2 regions of the Marinobacter apostichopi genome follow, and region 2 is predicted to be linked to the other one. Evidence: predicted binding sites of a transcription regulator. Region 2 holds the regulator's gene; the other holds the start of a gene.
The links. The regulator sigma-54, encoded in region 2, starts transcription at its own class of promoters, with help from an activator protein. The targets are predictions, from matches to a motif close to ANTGGCATNNANNTTGCTNT.
Positions count from the first base shown of each region.

Region 1: flhA (flagellar biosynthesis protein FlhA) is a predicted target of sigma-54. The motif match lies at 5,113-5,132, and genes of this name have one in related genera.

Region 1 covers NZ_AP028070.1:2,474,261-2,481,893, reverse strand. Annotated here, with positions in the region: gene fliR (flagellar biosynthetic protein FliR) at 1-706, shown strand, start outside; gene flhB (flagellar biosynthesis protein FlhB) at 743-1,879, shown strand; gene QUE89_RS11365 (class I SAM-dependent methyltransferase) at 2,238-3,110, opposite strand; gene QUE89_RS11360 (uracil-xanthine permease family protein) at 3,091-4,347, opposite strand; gene upp (uracil phosphoribosyltransferase) at 4,350-4,988, opposite strand; gene flhA (flagellar biosynthesis protein FlhA) at 5,215-7,389, shown strand; gene flhF (flagellar biosynthesis GTPase FlhF) at 7,450-7,633, shown strand, end outside.
Region 2 covers NZ_AP028070.1:2,632,320-2,639,952, forward strand. Annotated here, with positions in the region: gene lptA (lipopolysaccharide transport periplasmic protein LptA) at 1-248, shown strand, start outside; gene lptB (LPS export ABC transporter ATP-binding protein) at 226-951, shown strand; gene QUE89_RS12100 (RNA polymerase factor sigma-54) at 1,114-2,640, shown strand; gene hpf (ribosome hibernation promoting factor) at 2,752-3,060, shown strand; gene ptsN (PTS IIA-like nitrogen regulatory protein PtsN) at 3,147-3,617, shown strand; gene rapZ (RNase adapter RapZ) at 3,655-4,539, shown strand; gene QUE89_RS12120 (HPr family phosphocarrier protein) at 4,547-4,816, shown strand; gene mgtE (magnesium transporter) at 4,944-6,305, shown strand; gene yjgA (ribosome biogenesis factor YjgA) at 6,338-6,868, shown strand; gene QUE89_RS12135 (carbon-nitrogen hydrolase family protein) at 6,886-7,633, opposite strand, start outside.

The DNA.
Region 1 (7,633 bases), 160 kb from region 2:
TTTCCTGATGGTGATCCCCATCTTCGGCACCCAGCTGGTGCCGGCCCGGGTTCGTCTGGGCCTGGCGCTGCTGATGACCATCCTGATTGTTCCGCTCATTCCGCCAGTCCCACAAGTTGAAGCGCTCAGTGCCGATGCTGTGGTGATCACGCTGCAGCAGATCCTGATCGGTGTCGGCCTGGGCTTCGCCTTAACGGCCCTGTGGCAGTTATTTGTCGTCGCCGGCCAGATGATCGCCATGCAGATGGGTCTGGGGTTCGCGTCCATGGTGGACCCGGCCAACGGCGTTAATGTCCCGGTGCTGTCGCAGATTTACACCATCACTATCACGTTGCTGTTCCTGGCCATGAACGGTCATCTGGCCGTCTTCGAGGTATTCATTGAAAGTTTCCGGACCTTACCCATCGGCCTGGAAGGCCTGGGGCAGGGAGGCGTCTGGGATCTGGCCCATCGCATCAGCTGGATGTTTGCCTCCGCCATGCTGCTGGCACTGCCGGCAGTCACTGCGGTGCTTATCGTAAGCATCTCATTTGGCGTGATGACCCGTGCGGCGCCCCAAATGAACATCTTCGCCCTGGGTTTCCCGATTGGCCTGATTTTTGGATTATTTTCCATCTGGGTACTGCACGCCAACTTTCTGCCGCACTTTGATCAGTACACGCGGGAGACCTTTGAATTCATGAGGCAGTTGCAGGGACGGCCGTAAAGGCCTTTCTCCTTTAGCTTCCGAAGACGCTGAACCATGGCCGAAGAGAACGACAACAGTCAGGAAAAAACGGAAGAGGCCACGCCCCGAAGGCTTGAAAAAGCCAAGGACGAGGGCCAGACCGCCCGTTCCCGTGAGCTGGCCACCATGGCTGTGCTGATGGCGGGCGCTGGCGGCCTGCTGATGTTCGGCTCCAGCTTGGGTGCCAGCCTGGAAGGCATCATGCGCGACAGTTTTGTGCTGGAGCGCTCGGCGATCTTCGATACCCGTCACATGAGTGTTCAGCTCATTGCCTCCGCGAAAGAGGCCGCCTGGGCGTTATCTCCGATTCTCGTGGTCTTGCTGATTGCCGCAATCTTCGGCTCCATCGGCATTGGCGGCCTGCTGTTTAGCGGCAAAGCGATTGCGCCCAAGCTGAACCGTATGAACCCCATCAAGGGCCTGGGCCGCATGTTCTCCGCCCGCTCGTTGATCGAGTTGGTAAAGGCCATCGCCAAAGTCGGTTTGGTGATGTCGGTGGCCGTTCTCATCCTGAACCTCAGAACTGAAGACCTGCTCAGCATCGCCGAGGAGCCGGCTGTTCCGGCCATGGAGCACGTTTTGTGGACGCTGGGCTGGAGTTTCTTCCTGTTGTCCTGCGCCACCATCATCATTGCGCTGATCGACGTACCGTTCCAGATTTACGATCACCAGAAAAAACTGCGAATGACCAAGCAGGAGGTGAAGGACGAGTACAAGGACACCGAGGGCAAGCCGGAAGTCAAAGGCAAGATCCGGCAGCTCCAGCGCGAGATGGCCCAGCGTCGCATGATGCAGGACGTACCGACTGCCGACGTGGTGATCACCAACCCGACTCACTATGCGGTGGCACTGAAGTACGATCAGAAATCCATGGCGGCGCCGATAGTGGTGGCCAAGGGGGCCGACGAGGTGGCCTTCAAGATCATGGAAATCGCCCGCGAGCACAAGGTGGAAGTGCTGCGCACGCCTCCGCTCACCCGAGCGACCTACCACAACGCCGACATCGGCGACGAGATCCCCGACGGCCTCTACATGGCCATCGCCCAGGTTCTGGCCTACGTGTTCCAGCTCCGGCAGTTCCGCAAGGGGCGTGGGGAGAAACCTGGCATGCCTAAGTTCCCGATTCCTTCGGACTTGCGGCGCGATGTTTAGCTCTTGAGCGCCTAGCCTTCAAAGTTGGTGCCAGTGGACGTGCGGGAAGGCTTTCCAAAACCCGCTCAAGCACGTCCATGTGACGCTTGAGCTCCGCCATCCATGGCTCCGCACAGTTTTGGAAAGCCTTCCCGCACCTCCACGTCGGACTTACTGCGTTATATCAACAAGACTCCCGCCGGTGAATCGATCTGTCTTTTTGGCGATATCGATGGTGCTGAAAGGTGTTTGTGGGCCGCGCTCCCAAAAATGTTGGAGGCCAAGGATGGCCGGAAACAAGCGCACATGGACGTGCTCGTAGCGGTTTTTGGGAGCGCGGCCCACAAACGCCATACTCCCCAGCTATCAGGCTAGGGTATCAGTGTGACGGTTCTGCTCCGGAGCTACAGGCAATAACCCGAACCATAGGCTCCCCGCGACTCTTGGGTATCGGTAGTGTGCCGTACCAGGCCCGTGGATCGTGGACGGTGGCTGAGTCGAAACCACAGGACAGAAAATGGCGCTGGGCTTCGTCGTCAGTTTGGAAGTGGAACGATACCTGACTGCGAGTGGCGGTGCCGAGGAGGGCGCCCAGTGCCTTGAGGGTGCCGTTCAGCAAGGGTTGCGTGGGGCGGTAGTAGCTTTCGGTAAGGTAGAGCGAACCGGGGCGATCAGCCATGACCTTCGCCAGGCGGCGCCAGAAGTCGCTGATGACATCCAGTGAGAAGTAGCTGGTCAGGCCCTCGGTGACGATGATCACCGGTTTGGCGTTGTCGAACACGCGATCAATGACTTTTTCGATCTGGTATTCGCCGTGGTCGGCCAGGATATCGATGGGCGTAACCTGATGATGGTCGCCCAGGCGGCCCGCCGCCAGAAGCCGCATCGCTTTTCGTCCGGCCATGTCGGGAAGGTCGGCTTCCACCATGTGCATCAGGGGATGCCGTTGCCGCAATCTAAGTCCTCTGGGGGACATGCCGCAGGCTATTTCCAGAACCTGAGTTGTGCCGGTGTCGTGAATTGCCTGATCAATCAGGTGGTCCATGATTAAATGGCGTTGCAGCAGGAAGGTTCGGATATTGCCGCCGATGGCCGCCTTGCTGGCGGATTCGAACGGGGTCATCAGGTGGAAGAGCCAGCGGCCCTGTTCAGTGGCGAGGATGTCGTCGGAGAGACCATACCGGTGCCAGACGGCACCGGTATAGAGGGCGGTGAAACTGATGCCGGAGCTATCAGTCGGCTTGCTGCTCATACACCGCTTTGCCCCAAGCCTCGCGGCTGCCGGGCAGGATCAGGTTCAGGATGATGGCTGCGACCGCACAAAGGGCAATGCCTTCCAGGTGGCCCAGCACCATGCCGCCAATACCGAATACCAGGGTCACGCCCACGATCACCAGGTTACGGGACTGGGACAGATCCACCTGGTGGCGGATCAGGGTGTTCAGGCCGACCACCGCGATGGAGCCGAACAGCAGGCACAGGATGCCGCCCATAACCGGCACCGGAATGGTTTGCAGGGCGGCGCCAAACTTGCCAACGAACGCCAGCACGATGGCAACTACGGCGGCCCACCACATAACCCGCGGGTTGAAGTTCTTGGTCAGCATGACTGCACCGGTAACTTCCGAGTAGGTGGTGTTGGGTGGTCCACCCAGGGCCGCTGCGGCGCTGGTGGCCAGGCCGTCGCCCAGAAGTGTGCGGTGCAGGCCCGGCTTTTCCAGGAAGTTCTTGCGGGTGACGTTGCCAATGGCCAGAACGTCGCCGATGTGCTCAATGGCCGGGGCGATGGCCACCGGAATCATGAACAGGATGGCACCCCAGCTGAATTCAGGCGCAACGAAGTTCGGTACCGCCAGCCAGGGCGCTTCCTGGATGGGCGTAGTGTCGACGATGCCAGCAAAGGCAGACAGTACGTAGCCGGTGATGACACCAAACATGATCGGGATCAGGCGGAAGATGCCCTTCGCCCAAACAGACATGATGATGGTCACGCCCAGGGAAATCATCGCGATCCAGATAGCGGTATCGTAAGGGATCAGCTGGCTGGAACCGTCGCCGGTGCGGCCGGAAGCCATGTGTACGGCAACCGGCGCCAAGCCGAGGCCGATGGTCATGATAACCGGGCCGATGACTACGGGCGGCAGCAAAGCGCGTACAAAGCCGGTGCCGCGCAGGCGAACCAAGCCGCTCAGGAAGATGTACAGAATGCCGGCTGCCATCAAGCCGCCCAGGGTCTCTTCCATGCCGAATCGGCCCTTGGAGGCAATGACCGGCGCAATGAAGGCAAAGGACGACGCCAGGAAGATCGGAATCTGGCCGCCAGTGACAATATGAAACACGATGGTGCCCATGCCGGCGGTGAACAGGGCGACGTTCGGGTCCAGCCCTGTGATCAGTGGCATCAGCACCAGGGCGCCGAAAGCCACCAGCAGCATCTGGGAACCGGCTAGTGCCTGTTTCCAGGCCGGTTCGTTAGTGTGTTCTTGCATGCTCAGACGTCCTTCTGCTTGGTGCCGAAGATCTTGTCACCGGCATCGCCCAGACCCGGCAGGATGTAGCCTTTCTCGTTCAGGCGCTCGTCCACAGATGCGGTGTAGATGGATACGTCCGGGTGCGCTTCCAGTACCTTCTCAACACCCTCAGGCGCCGCAACCAGGATCAGGGCACGGATTTCGGTGCTGCCGGCTTTCTTCAGCAGGTCGATGGTCGAAATCATTGAGCCACCGGTGGCGAGCATCGGGTCCACGATCAGGGCCATACGCTGGTCCAGTTCGCCGACCAGCTTTTCCAGGTAGGTGCTGGCTTCCAGGGTTTCCTCGTTACGGATCTGGCCGACCACACTCACCCGCGCGACCGGGATCAGGCTCAGAACACCGTCCAGCATGCCGAGGCCAGCACGCAGGATCGGAACAATGGTGATCTTCTTGCCGTGGATCTGCTCAACCTTGACCGGTCCGGCCCAGCCTTCGATGGTCTTTTCCTGCAGATTGAAATCTTTTGTCGCTTCGTAAGTCAGCAGGGCGCCAACTTCTTGTGCCAGCTCACGGAAATTCTTGGTGCTGATGTCCGACCGGCGCATAAGGCCGAGTTTGTGCTGGATCAGGGGATGTTTAACCTCGTGAATTGGCATGGGTCACCTGTGAGTCTGGTTTGTCTTAAATGGATTTGCGGCGCGTTCAAATGGCGCAAGGATACCGCATCTGGGCGGGTACGTCAGGCGACACTCTCGGAAAGCTCATGGAAATTGAGTAAGGAGTGGTACGGATCTTGCCACACCTCTCTGAAACGACGCCTTTGCGTCAGGTTTTCGACCCTGAGCACGCGGTCACGCACAGCCAATCGGAGAAGTATCCGGCATGGACAGAGCTTTAGTCCTTAATAACGTCAAATCCCTGACGCGGGGAAACCTCGGTGTCCCGGTCATGCTGATGGGGCTGCTGGGCATGATGATCCTGCCCATGCCGGCATTCCTTCTGGACGTCTTCTTTACCTTCAACATCACCCTGTCCATTGTGATCCTGCTGGTGTGTGTCTACGCGATGCGTCCAATGGAGTTCGCGTCTTTCCCGACCGTACTGCTGGTAGCAACACTGTTGCGGCTGGCCCTGAACGTGGCCTCAACCCGGATCGTACTGTTGGAAGGGCACGAGGGTGGCGACGCTGCCGGTAAGGTCATCGAGTCCTTTGGTGAAGTGCTGATCGGCGGCAACTACGCGGTCGGTCTGGTGGTGTTCGCCATCCTGATGATCATCAACTTCCTGGTGGTGACCAAAGGTGCCGGCCGGGTCTCGGAAGTCAGCGCCCGCTTTACTCTGGACGCCATGCCCGGCAAGCAGATGGCGATCGATGCCGACCTGAACGCCGGCCTGATCAATCAGGACGAAGCCAAGCACCGCCGCTCGGAAATTGCTCAGGAAGCCGACTTCTACGGTTCCATGGACGGTGCTTCCAAATTCGTGAAAGGCGATGCGGTTGCCGGCCTGCTGATTCTGGCCATCAACATCATCGGTGGTGTTGCCATCGGTATGCTGCAACACGATCTGACCTTCGGGTTGGCAGTGGAGCGTTACGCCCTGCTGACCATCGGTGATGGCCTGGTCGCCCAGATCCCGTCGCTGCTGCTCTCTACCTCCGCTGCCATCATGGTGACCCGGGTAACCTCCAGCCAGGACATGGGTGGGCAAATCCTGAGTCAGATGTTCAGTGCGCCCAAGGCCCTGGCCATTGCCGCTACAATCCTGATTATCCTGGGCCTGATTCCAGGTATGCCCCACGTTGCCTTCCTGGGTCTCGGCAGTCTTGCCGCCGGCGCAGCCTGGTATATCTGGAAGCACGATCGCCAAACCGTCGAGGAAGACGGAGCCTTCCCGGTGCGTGGTGGTTCCGGTGGCATGCCTCGGCCAGCCGGCGGCGAACTGCCCTCGGGCGGGGATGGTGATCATGGCCGCGAGTTGCCAGCGCCAAGTGAGACCAAAGAGCTGGGCTGGGACGACGTGGCCACGGTCGACATTGTTGGTTTGGAAGTCGGCTACCGGCTGATCCCCCTGGTCGACAAATCCCAGGGTGGTCAGCTGCTGAGCCGGATCAAGGGCGTGCGCAAAAAGCTGTCCCAGGATCTGGGCTTCCTGATGCCGTCGGTTCACATTCGCGACAACCTGGACCTGATGCCCAACGTTTATCGAATCACCTTGATGGGCGTCACCATTGCCGAGGCCGAAATCCACCCGGAGCGGGAGTTGGCCATCGACCCGGGTCAGGTGTTCGGCAAGATCGAAGGCATTGAAGGTAAAGATCCCGCCTTTGGTCTGGATGCCAGCTGGATCGAGTCGGACAAGAAAGACCAGGCCCAGACTCTGGGTTATACCGTGGTGGATGCCAGCACTGTGGTGGCAACCCATCTCAATCAGGTGCTGCAGAAACACGCCCATGAACTGCTGGGTCACGAGGAAGTTCAGAAGTGGCTGGACCAGTTGGAGAAAGTGTCGCCCAAGCTGGCCGAGGAACTGGTGCCGACTACGATGTCCATCAGTCTGTTGCTGAAAGTGCTGCAAAACCTGCTGAAAGAAGAGGTGCCGATCCGGGACATGCGCTCCATTGCCGAGGCCATGGTCAACGTGCATCCGAAGAGCCAGGACCCGAAACTGCTGACCACAGCAGCCCGACAGTCCCTGCGTCGCATGATCGTTCAGAGCATCTGTGGCAACGAGGCAGAGATACCGGTTATTACCCTGGATCCAGATCTGGAACAGTTATTGCTGAAGTCTGTTCAACAGAGTCAACAATCCGGCGGTCAGGATGACATTGGGTTGGTTCTCGAGCCGAACATGGTGGAAAAACTGCAGCGCTCCCTCCAGGAAAGCGTGCAGCGCCAGGAAATGCTTGGGAAGCCCGCCATCCTGCTGGTCTCAGGGCCGCTTCGGCCGGTTCTGGCGCGGTTTGCGAGTTACGGAGTCGAGCGTTTGCACGTGCTTTCGTACCAGGAAATCCCGGATAACAAACAGATCACTATCGTGGCGTCCGTTGGCCAGTAAGCACACGGACCCCAATACGGACAACGCCCAGGCGGCGGTGCCGGTGGAGGATGAGGCAGCATGAAAGTAAAACGGTTTTTTGCGCAAAGCATGTCAGAGGCGCTGAAGCAGGTCAGTGAGCAGATGGGCCCGGATGCCGTGATTCTTTCCAATCGCCGTGTCGATGGCGGCGTCGAAATCGTGACGGCACTGGACTACGACGAGAATATGGCGCGCCAGCGTCTGGGCGAGCAGGCCGAAACCG
Region 2 (7,633 bases):
CCGACGCCCGTGCCCTCAACATCACCTGGTCCGCCAGCGAAGACCAACTGACCTTTGAAAGGGATGCCATCATTGAGCAGAATGGCAACCTGTTCCGGGGCGACGTCATTCATTATGATACCGTCCGCCGGGTTGTAACCGCGCAGGGTGGCGACACGAATACTGGTAGCGGCCGTGTCGAAATGGTCATCCAGCCACGCAGTACCAAAAGCAAACAGGGATCCGATGGCAGTTCTCAGAGCCAGTAACCTGGCAAAAAGCTACAAACACAAAAAGGTGGTGATTGACGTTTCGCTGGAGATCCGCAGCGGCGAAATCGTTGGTCTTCTCGGTCCCAACGGGGCCGGCAAGACCACCTGCTTTTACATGATTGTCGGGCTGGTGCCTGCTGATCGGGGCCGCATCACTATCGACAGCCAGGACATCACACCACTGCCGATGCATGGCCGCGCCCGCAAGGGTATCGGATACCTGCCCCAGGAAGCCTCGGTGTTTCGCAAACTGACCGTTCGTGACAACATCATGGCCATCCTGGAGACCCGCAAGGGCTTGAGCCGGACCGAACGGGTAAACAAGCTGGAAGAGCTTCTTGAAGAGTTTCACATTACCCACATTCGCGACAGCGTGGGTATGGCCCTGTCCGGCGGTGAACGCCGTCGTGTCGAGATCGCCCGCGCCCTGGCCATGGAGCCCGCGTTTATCCTGCTGGACGAACCCTTTGCCGGGGTCGACCCGATCTCGGTGAGCGATATCAAGCACATCATCCGCCACCTCCGGGACAAGGGCATCGGTGTGCTGATCACCGACCACAACGTGCGGGAAACCCTGGACATTTGTGAGACCGCCTACATTGTCTCCGGTGGTCACATTATTGCGTCCGGAAATTCTGAAACCATCCTGGCCAACCAGCAGGTGAAAGAAGTCTACCTGGGCAATGAATTCAGACTGTGACGCCAAGCATCCGATTGTGTTGGTGACTTTGAGCAAGTAAACTCGGCAAAGAACTTGCTAGGCTCTTTTGGGATGTCGGCAAGTGACGGCCACATAACGACTTTTTTATTGAACAGACCGCAACGCAGAGTGCTGACGAGTGACGGATCCTGAACCATGGTTATGAAAGCCTCCTTACAGTTAAAGCTGGGTCAAAGTCTGACCATGACACCCCAGCTGCAACAGGCGATCCGGCTTCTGCAGCTATCCACCCTGGATCTTCAGCAGGAAATTCAGCAGGCGCTGGAATCCAATCCCATGCTGGAAACCTCCGAGGACGACGACCAGGCGGAATCCCAGTCGACCGACGACAGCAACAGTCACGACGAGCCAGCCAGCGAAACAGCCTCGGAACCGGCTCCAGAGACCACCCCGGACTGGGACGAGTCCGAAAACGGGCCCGACTGGTCATCGGAGAATGAGATTCCGGATACCATCCCCGACGATCTGCCGGTCGACACCGCGTGGGACGATATCTATCAGTCAGCGCCGGCGACCTCCGCGCGCAATGACGACGAAAACGATCACGATTTCGAGACCCGCAACTCACCCACGGAAACCCTGCAGGACCACCTTGAGTGGCAGCTGAACCTGACTCCGTTGAGCGAGCGGGACCAGGCCATTGCCCATGCCCTGATGGATGCCGTGGACGAACGGGGTTACCTGACCAGCCCACCTGAGGACATCCACGCCGGGCTGCAAGATGATGCGGATGAAGACCCGGTTGAACTGGACGAGGTTGAAGCGGTGCTGCACCGCCTGCAGCATTTCGACCCCCCCGGCGTTTTTGCCCGTGACTTGCAGGAATGCCTGCTGATCCAGCTGAACCAGTTACCGCCAGAAACACCCTGGCTGTCCCAGGCCCGACTGGTGATCACCCACTACATCAATCTGCTGGGTAACCGCGACTACGCGCAATTACTGCGGCGCAGCCGGCTCAAAGAAGATCAATTGCGGGAGGTTCTGGCCCTCATCACTGGCCTGAACCCACGGCCCGGAGACGTGATCGATCGCGCCGAGCCTGATTACGTGATTCCGGATGTCATCGTGCGCAAACACAACGGCCGGTGGCGAGTTGAGTTAAATCCTGAAATTGCACCACGCATCCGCGTCAATGCAGGCTATGCTTCTCTTATAAGGCGCGCAGACAGCAGTGCCGACAACACCTACCTGCGTGATCAGCTGCAGGAAGCCAAATGGTTTATCAAGAGCCTGCAAAGCCGTAACGAAACCTTGCTTAAGGTGGCTACCCGAATCGTTGAACACCAGCAGGGCTTTCTGGATCACGGTGAAGAAGCCATGAAACCCTTGATCCTGTCGGATATTGCGCAGGCGGTGGAGATGCACGAGTCGACCATTTCCCGGGTCACGACACAAAAATACATGCATACGCCCCGGGGCATCTTTGAGCTGAAGTATTTTTTCTCGAGTCATGTCAGTACGGATGAAGGCGGGGAATGTTCATCGACCGCTATCCGTGCAATGATCAAGAAACTGATCGCAGCGGAAACGCCGAAAAAGCCGTTGAGCGATAGCAAAATTGCGGCCATGCTAGGGGATCAAGGAATCAAGGTGGCGCGGCGGACGGTAGCCAAGTACCGGGAGGCCATGCATATTCCACCCTCGAATGAGCGAAAAAGACTGGTTTAGGAGAGCCCTGCCCTCACAGGGGGCTCCCCCAGACCAAACTTTGGCGGCGCAGTGCGCGCCAGCCCTCAGCCCGACCCGTCTGGGCCGGCACGATGACAACAGGAGACGCCTATGCAACTCAACATTTCAGGCCACCACGTAGAACTGACTCCCGCACTGAAGGATTACGTCTCGGAAAAATTTGAGAAACTTGAACGCCACTTTGACCACATCAGTAATTGCCAGGTCACTTTGCAAGTGGAGAAAGTTCGTCAAATGGCAGAAGCGACGTTGCACGTGGTTGGTGGTGATATACACGCAAAGGCAGAAAACGAGGACATGTATGCGGCCATCGACGGGCTGATTGACAAACTGGACCGCCAGATCCTCAAGCACAAGGAAAAGAATGTAGACCGGATGCACGGCAACGGCGGTCGCTAGACGCCAGTTATCGTGCATGTCATCTCATCGCGCTGCGGCAAGGTTAACCTGCCGCAGCCTTTTTTTTACGGAATTGCAGTCGATTCATGAGCGACACATCCTTAACCATCGATAACATTCTTGCGCCAGAGCTGACCCAGTGCCGGGTCCCCGCTTCCAGTAAAAAGCGGGTGTTGGAATTCATCGCCGAACAGATTCACCAGCATAACGGCACTCTCAGCGAGACTCAGATTTTCAATAATCTGATTGGGCGGGAGCGTCTGGGCAGCACCGGCATTGGCCAAGGCATTGCCATTCCCCACTGTCGGCTGGAAGGGCTTGATCATGTGGTGGGCGTTTTGCTGACGCTGGAAGAGAGCATTGAGTTTGATGCCATCGACAACCAACCTGTCGATCTGGTGTTTGCCCTGGTCGTGCCCAAAGAGGCCACCAGCGAGCATCTGGAACTGCTGAGCCAGTTGGCGGAAAAATTCAATGAACGCGCATTCTGCGACCGGCTTCGCCAGTGCGAGGATGCCGCAACACTATACAAGCGTATGACGGCGGCGACCGAGTAAGCCAAATTCTGGAGACGGTATTGGAGAGTGTGAGCGTATGAAACTGATTATCGTAAGTGGCAGGTCCGGCTCCGGTAAGAGTACGGCACTGCACGTCCTTGAGGACCTCGGTTACTACTGCATCGATAATCTTCCCATTGGCCTGCTGTTCCCGCTCACCCATGAGGCAACCACCAAGAGCTCGCCTGGGCGTCTCAGTAAGATGGCAGTCAGCATCGACGCCCGCAACCTCTCTGCCGAGCTGGCCAACTTTGAAGACATTTACCGCCAGCTTCAGAACACCGGTGTCACCGTTGAGGTCATTTTTCTCGATGCCGACGAACAGTCACTGCTCCAGCGCTTCCACGCCACCCGGCGCAAGCACCCCCTGAGCGATGACAAGACCTCGCTTCGTGAGGCCATCACCAACGAAAAGAAACTGCTGGAGCCTTTGTCCAAGCTGTCCGACCTATATGTGAACACCACCGGCATGTCCATGTACGAGTTGCGGGATATGGTGAAGCAGCGCGTGGTTGGCCGGAAAGACCAGGAGTTGGCGCTACTGTTCCAGTCGTTCGGGTTCAAGCACGGGGTTCCGCTGGATTCCGACTACGTCTTCGACGTCCGCTGCTTGCCTAACCCCTACTGGGACACCAGCTTGCGCAAATTCGTCGGCACTGACCAGCCGGTAATCGACTTTCTGGAGAAAGAACCGGCCAGCCGCAAGATGATTGATGACCTGATAGCCTTTCTGGAATCCTGGCTGCCCTCTTTCGCCGACAGCAATCGCAGCTACATGACCATTTCCATCGGATGCACCGGCGGCCAGCACCGCTCGGTATACGTCAGCGAACAGCTTTGCGCGCATTTCCGTAACAGCTACACCAATGTTCAGGTCCGGCACACCGAACTACCGCATCTGCAAACTCGCGGAGAGATCTGAGCCCATCATGATTCGTCGCCCCATCACCATCATCAACAAACTGGGACTGCATGCCCGGGCAACCGCCAAGCTGGTTGCCACGGCCTCAGAGTTCGACAGCAGCGTACGAATCAACGGCAAGGGTCGGGATGTGGACGCCAAGAACATCATGCAGGTAATGATGCTGGCGGCCAGCCAGGGCACAGACGTGGAACTGATTGCCGACGGGCCGGACGAAGAGGCCGCCATCGAAGCACTGACAACGTTGATCAACGACTATTTTGGCGAGGGCGAATAGCCTTCCGTTGTCTCATTCTTCCCTCTACCCTTCTGCGTTGTTCTCTGCGGGATTCACCTACAACTCTTCCTGACCTATACGCCCTAACTCCGCTATAATACAGGCGTTTTCTGACTGTGGGTGATCCATGACCGATATTCTGGAAAAAAGCCAGGCCCGCCAAAGGCTCCGCTCCCTGAGCGAGGCCCTGGACAGTGGTGCCCTGAAACAGGTTGCCCGAATTCTGAATGGCGGCCTTAGCCCCAGTGATATCGCCCACCTGCTGGAGTCTTCCCCTCCCCGTCAGCGCGCCCTGCTCTGGAATCTGGTTGATAAGCAGCTGGAAGGGGAAGTTCTCCAGTATCTCAGCGACGATATTCGTGGCTACTTCCTGAGCCAGCTAAACGCCCAGGAACTGGCGGATATTATCGAGGATTTTGAGTCAGACGATCTCGCTGACTTGCTCCAGCAGCTGCCGGATACAGTGATCCAGGAAGTCCTGGACACCATGGACGAGCAGGATCGCCAGCGCGTCGAGGAAGTGCTTTCCTATCCGGAAGACACGGCCGGCGGCCTGATGAACACCGACACCATCACGGTGCGTCCGGACATCAGTATCGACGTTGTACTGCGCTACCTGCGCCGACACCGTTCGCTGCCCCCCATGACCGACAGTCTGATTGTGGTCAGCCGACGGGACGAGTTTATCGGCATGTTGCCGATCACCAAGATGCTGGTATCCAACCCGGCATCCACGGTGCGGGAAGTGATGGACACCGACATCGAACCCATCCCGGTCACCCTGTCCGACACCAAGGTAGCCACCCTGTTCGAGCGCTACGACCTGATCTCGGCACCGGTGGTGAACGAAGACGGCAGACTGCTGGGCCGGATCACCATCGATGACGTGGTCGATGTTATTCGTGAAGACGCCGATCACTCGCTGATGAGTATGGCTGGTCTCGATGAAGACGAAGACACCTTTGCACCGGTCTGGAAAACCACGCGTCGTCGGGCAGTATGGCTTGGCATTAACCTGATCACCGCTTTCATTGCCTCAGGGGTTATTGGCCTGTTTGAAGAAACCATCACCAAGGTGGTGGCACTGGCCGTTCTGATGCCTATTGTGGCGAGCATGGGTGGCATCGCCGGTAGTCAGACCCTGACTCTGGTGATTCGAGGCATGGCCGTAGGCCAGATAAGCGGAGCCAATGTGGGCTGGCTGCTGAATCGGGAATTCATGTCTGGCGCCCTCAATGGTGTATTCTGGGCACTGGTCGTTGCTACGGCAGCCGCTACCTGGTTCCAGGACATACTCATTGGCGCCATCATAGCAGCGGCATTGATCATTAACCTGGTGGCTGCGGCGCTGGTGGGAACGGTGTTACCGCTGTTCCTGAAATCACGCAACATTGACCCGGCGTTAGCAGGCAGCGTTATTCTGACAACGGTTACCGATGTGGTTGGCTTTATGTCTTTTCTTGGCCTCGCCACGATATTTTACGCGTAACCGACGCACTACCGAACATCACTGGATTTACCATGACTCAGCACGACCAGTACGACGACGAAGACGAATTTGGCAAGAGCAAATCTCAGCTCAAACGGGAAATGCACGCCCTACAGGATCTCGGTAAACGCATGCTTGATCTGAGCAATGACCAGCTCGAGACCCTACCTATCAGCGAGACCCTTCGGTCCGCAATTGAAGAATCACGTCGCATACGTCAGAACGAGGCCAAGCGCCGCCACCTGCAGTACGTGGGCAAGATCATTCGCCAGGAAGACGATCCCGATGCGCTGAAGCGGGCCATTGATGCGTTTGATGCCGGCAGTGAAGAGCACACCCGGCGGCACCACCTGGCTGAGCGCTGGCGTGATCGGATGATCACCGAAGGCGACTCCGTGGTGGGTGAATTCTTTAACTACTGCCCGAGCGCCGACATGCAGCATTTGCGTAACCTGGCGCGAAATGCACGCAAGGACGTCGAAAAACAGAAAAATACCGGGCAGGCACGAAAACTGTTCCGCTACCTCCGGGAATGCGTCGACGACGCCGAAGCAACCAACTGAGTTGTTTACCGCCGGTCCTAGAGCCGGCGGTGCTCCCATACCGGCATCCGTTTTCGCAGCTCCGTCAGCTGATCTCCGTCCAGATCTGCCACCACGACACCCGGGCCCTCGGCCAACTCAGACACCACTTTGCCCCAGGGATCGCAAATCAGCGAGTGGCCATAGGTTCGGCGCCGCTCGCTGTTATGTCCGCCCTGGCCGGGTGCCACAACCGCAACTTGATTTTCAATCGCCCGGGCGCGGATCAGCGCATGCCAGTGGGCATCTCCGGTTTGCCAGGTGAAGGCGCTCGGCAAACAAACCCAGTCCACGCCCTCGGCTCGCAGAGCGCGAAACAGCTCCGGAAACCGGAGATCGTAGCAGATCGCCAGACCAAGCTTGCCGGCGGGAGTATCAACCGTTACCAACTGCTCGCCCGGCTCGAAGGTATCCGATTCCCGGTATTGACCATGGGCGTCTTCCACCATGGCATCGAAGAGGTGGATCTTGTCGTAACGAGCGACCTCCTGCCCTTGAGCGTCGAAGACCAGACAACAGGCCCGTACCCGGTCACTGATGGCTGTACCATCCGGCCGTTCCGCCAGAGGCAGGGAGCCGCCGACGATCCACAACCCCAGGGTTCTCGCCTGCTCCGCCAGGAACGCCCGGATCACAGGCTGATCACCGGCTTCGGTGCGGCCGCACTCGAGCATCTGATGAGTGGCCAGAACGGCAAAATTTTCCGGCAGCACCGCGACCGTCACGCCCTGATCGGCAGCCTCCTTC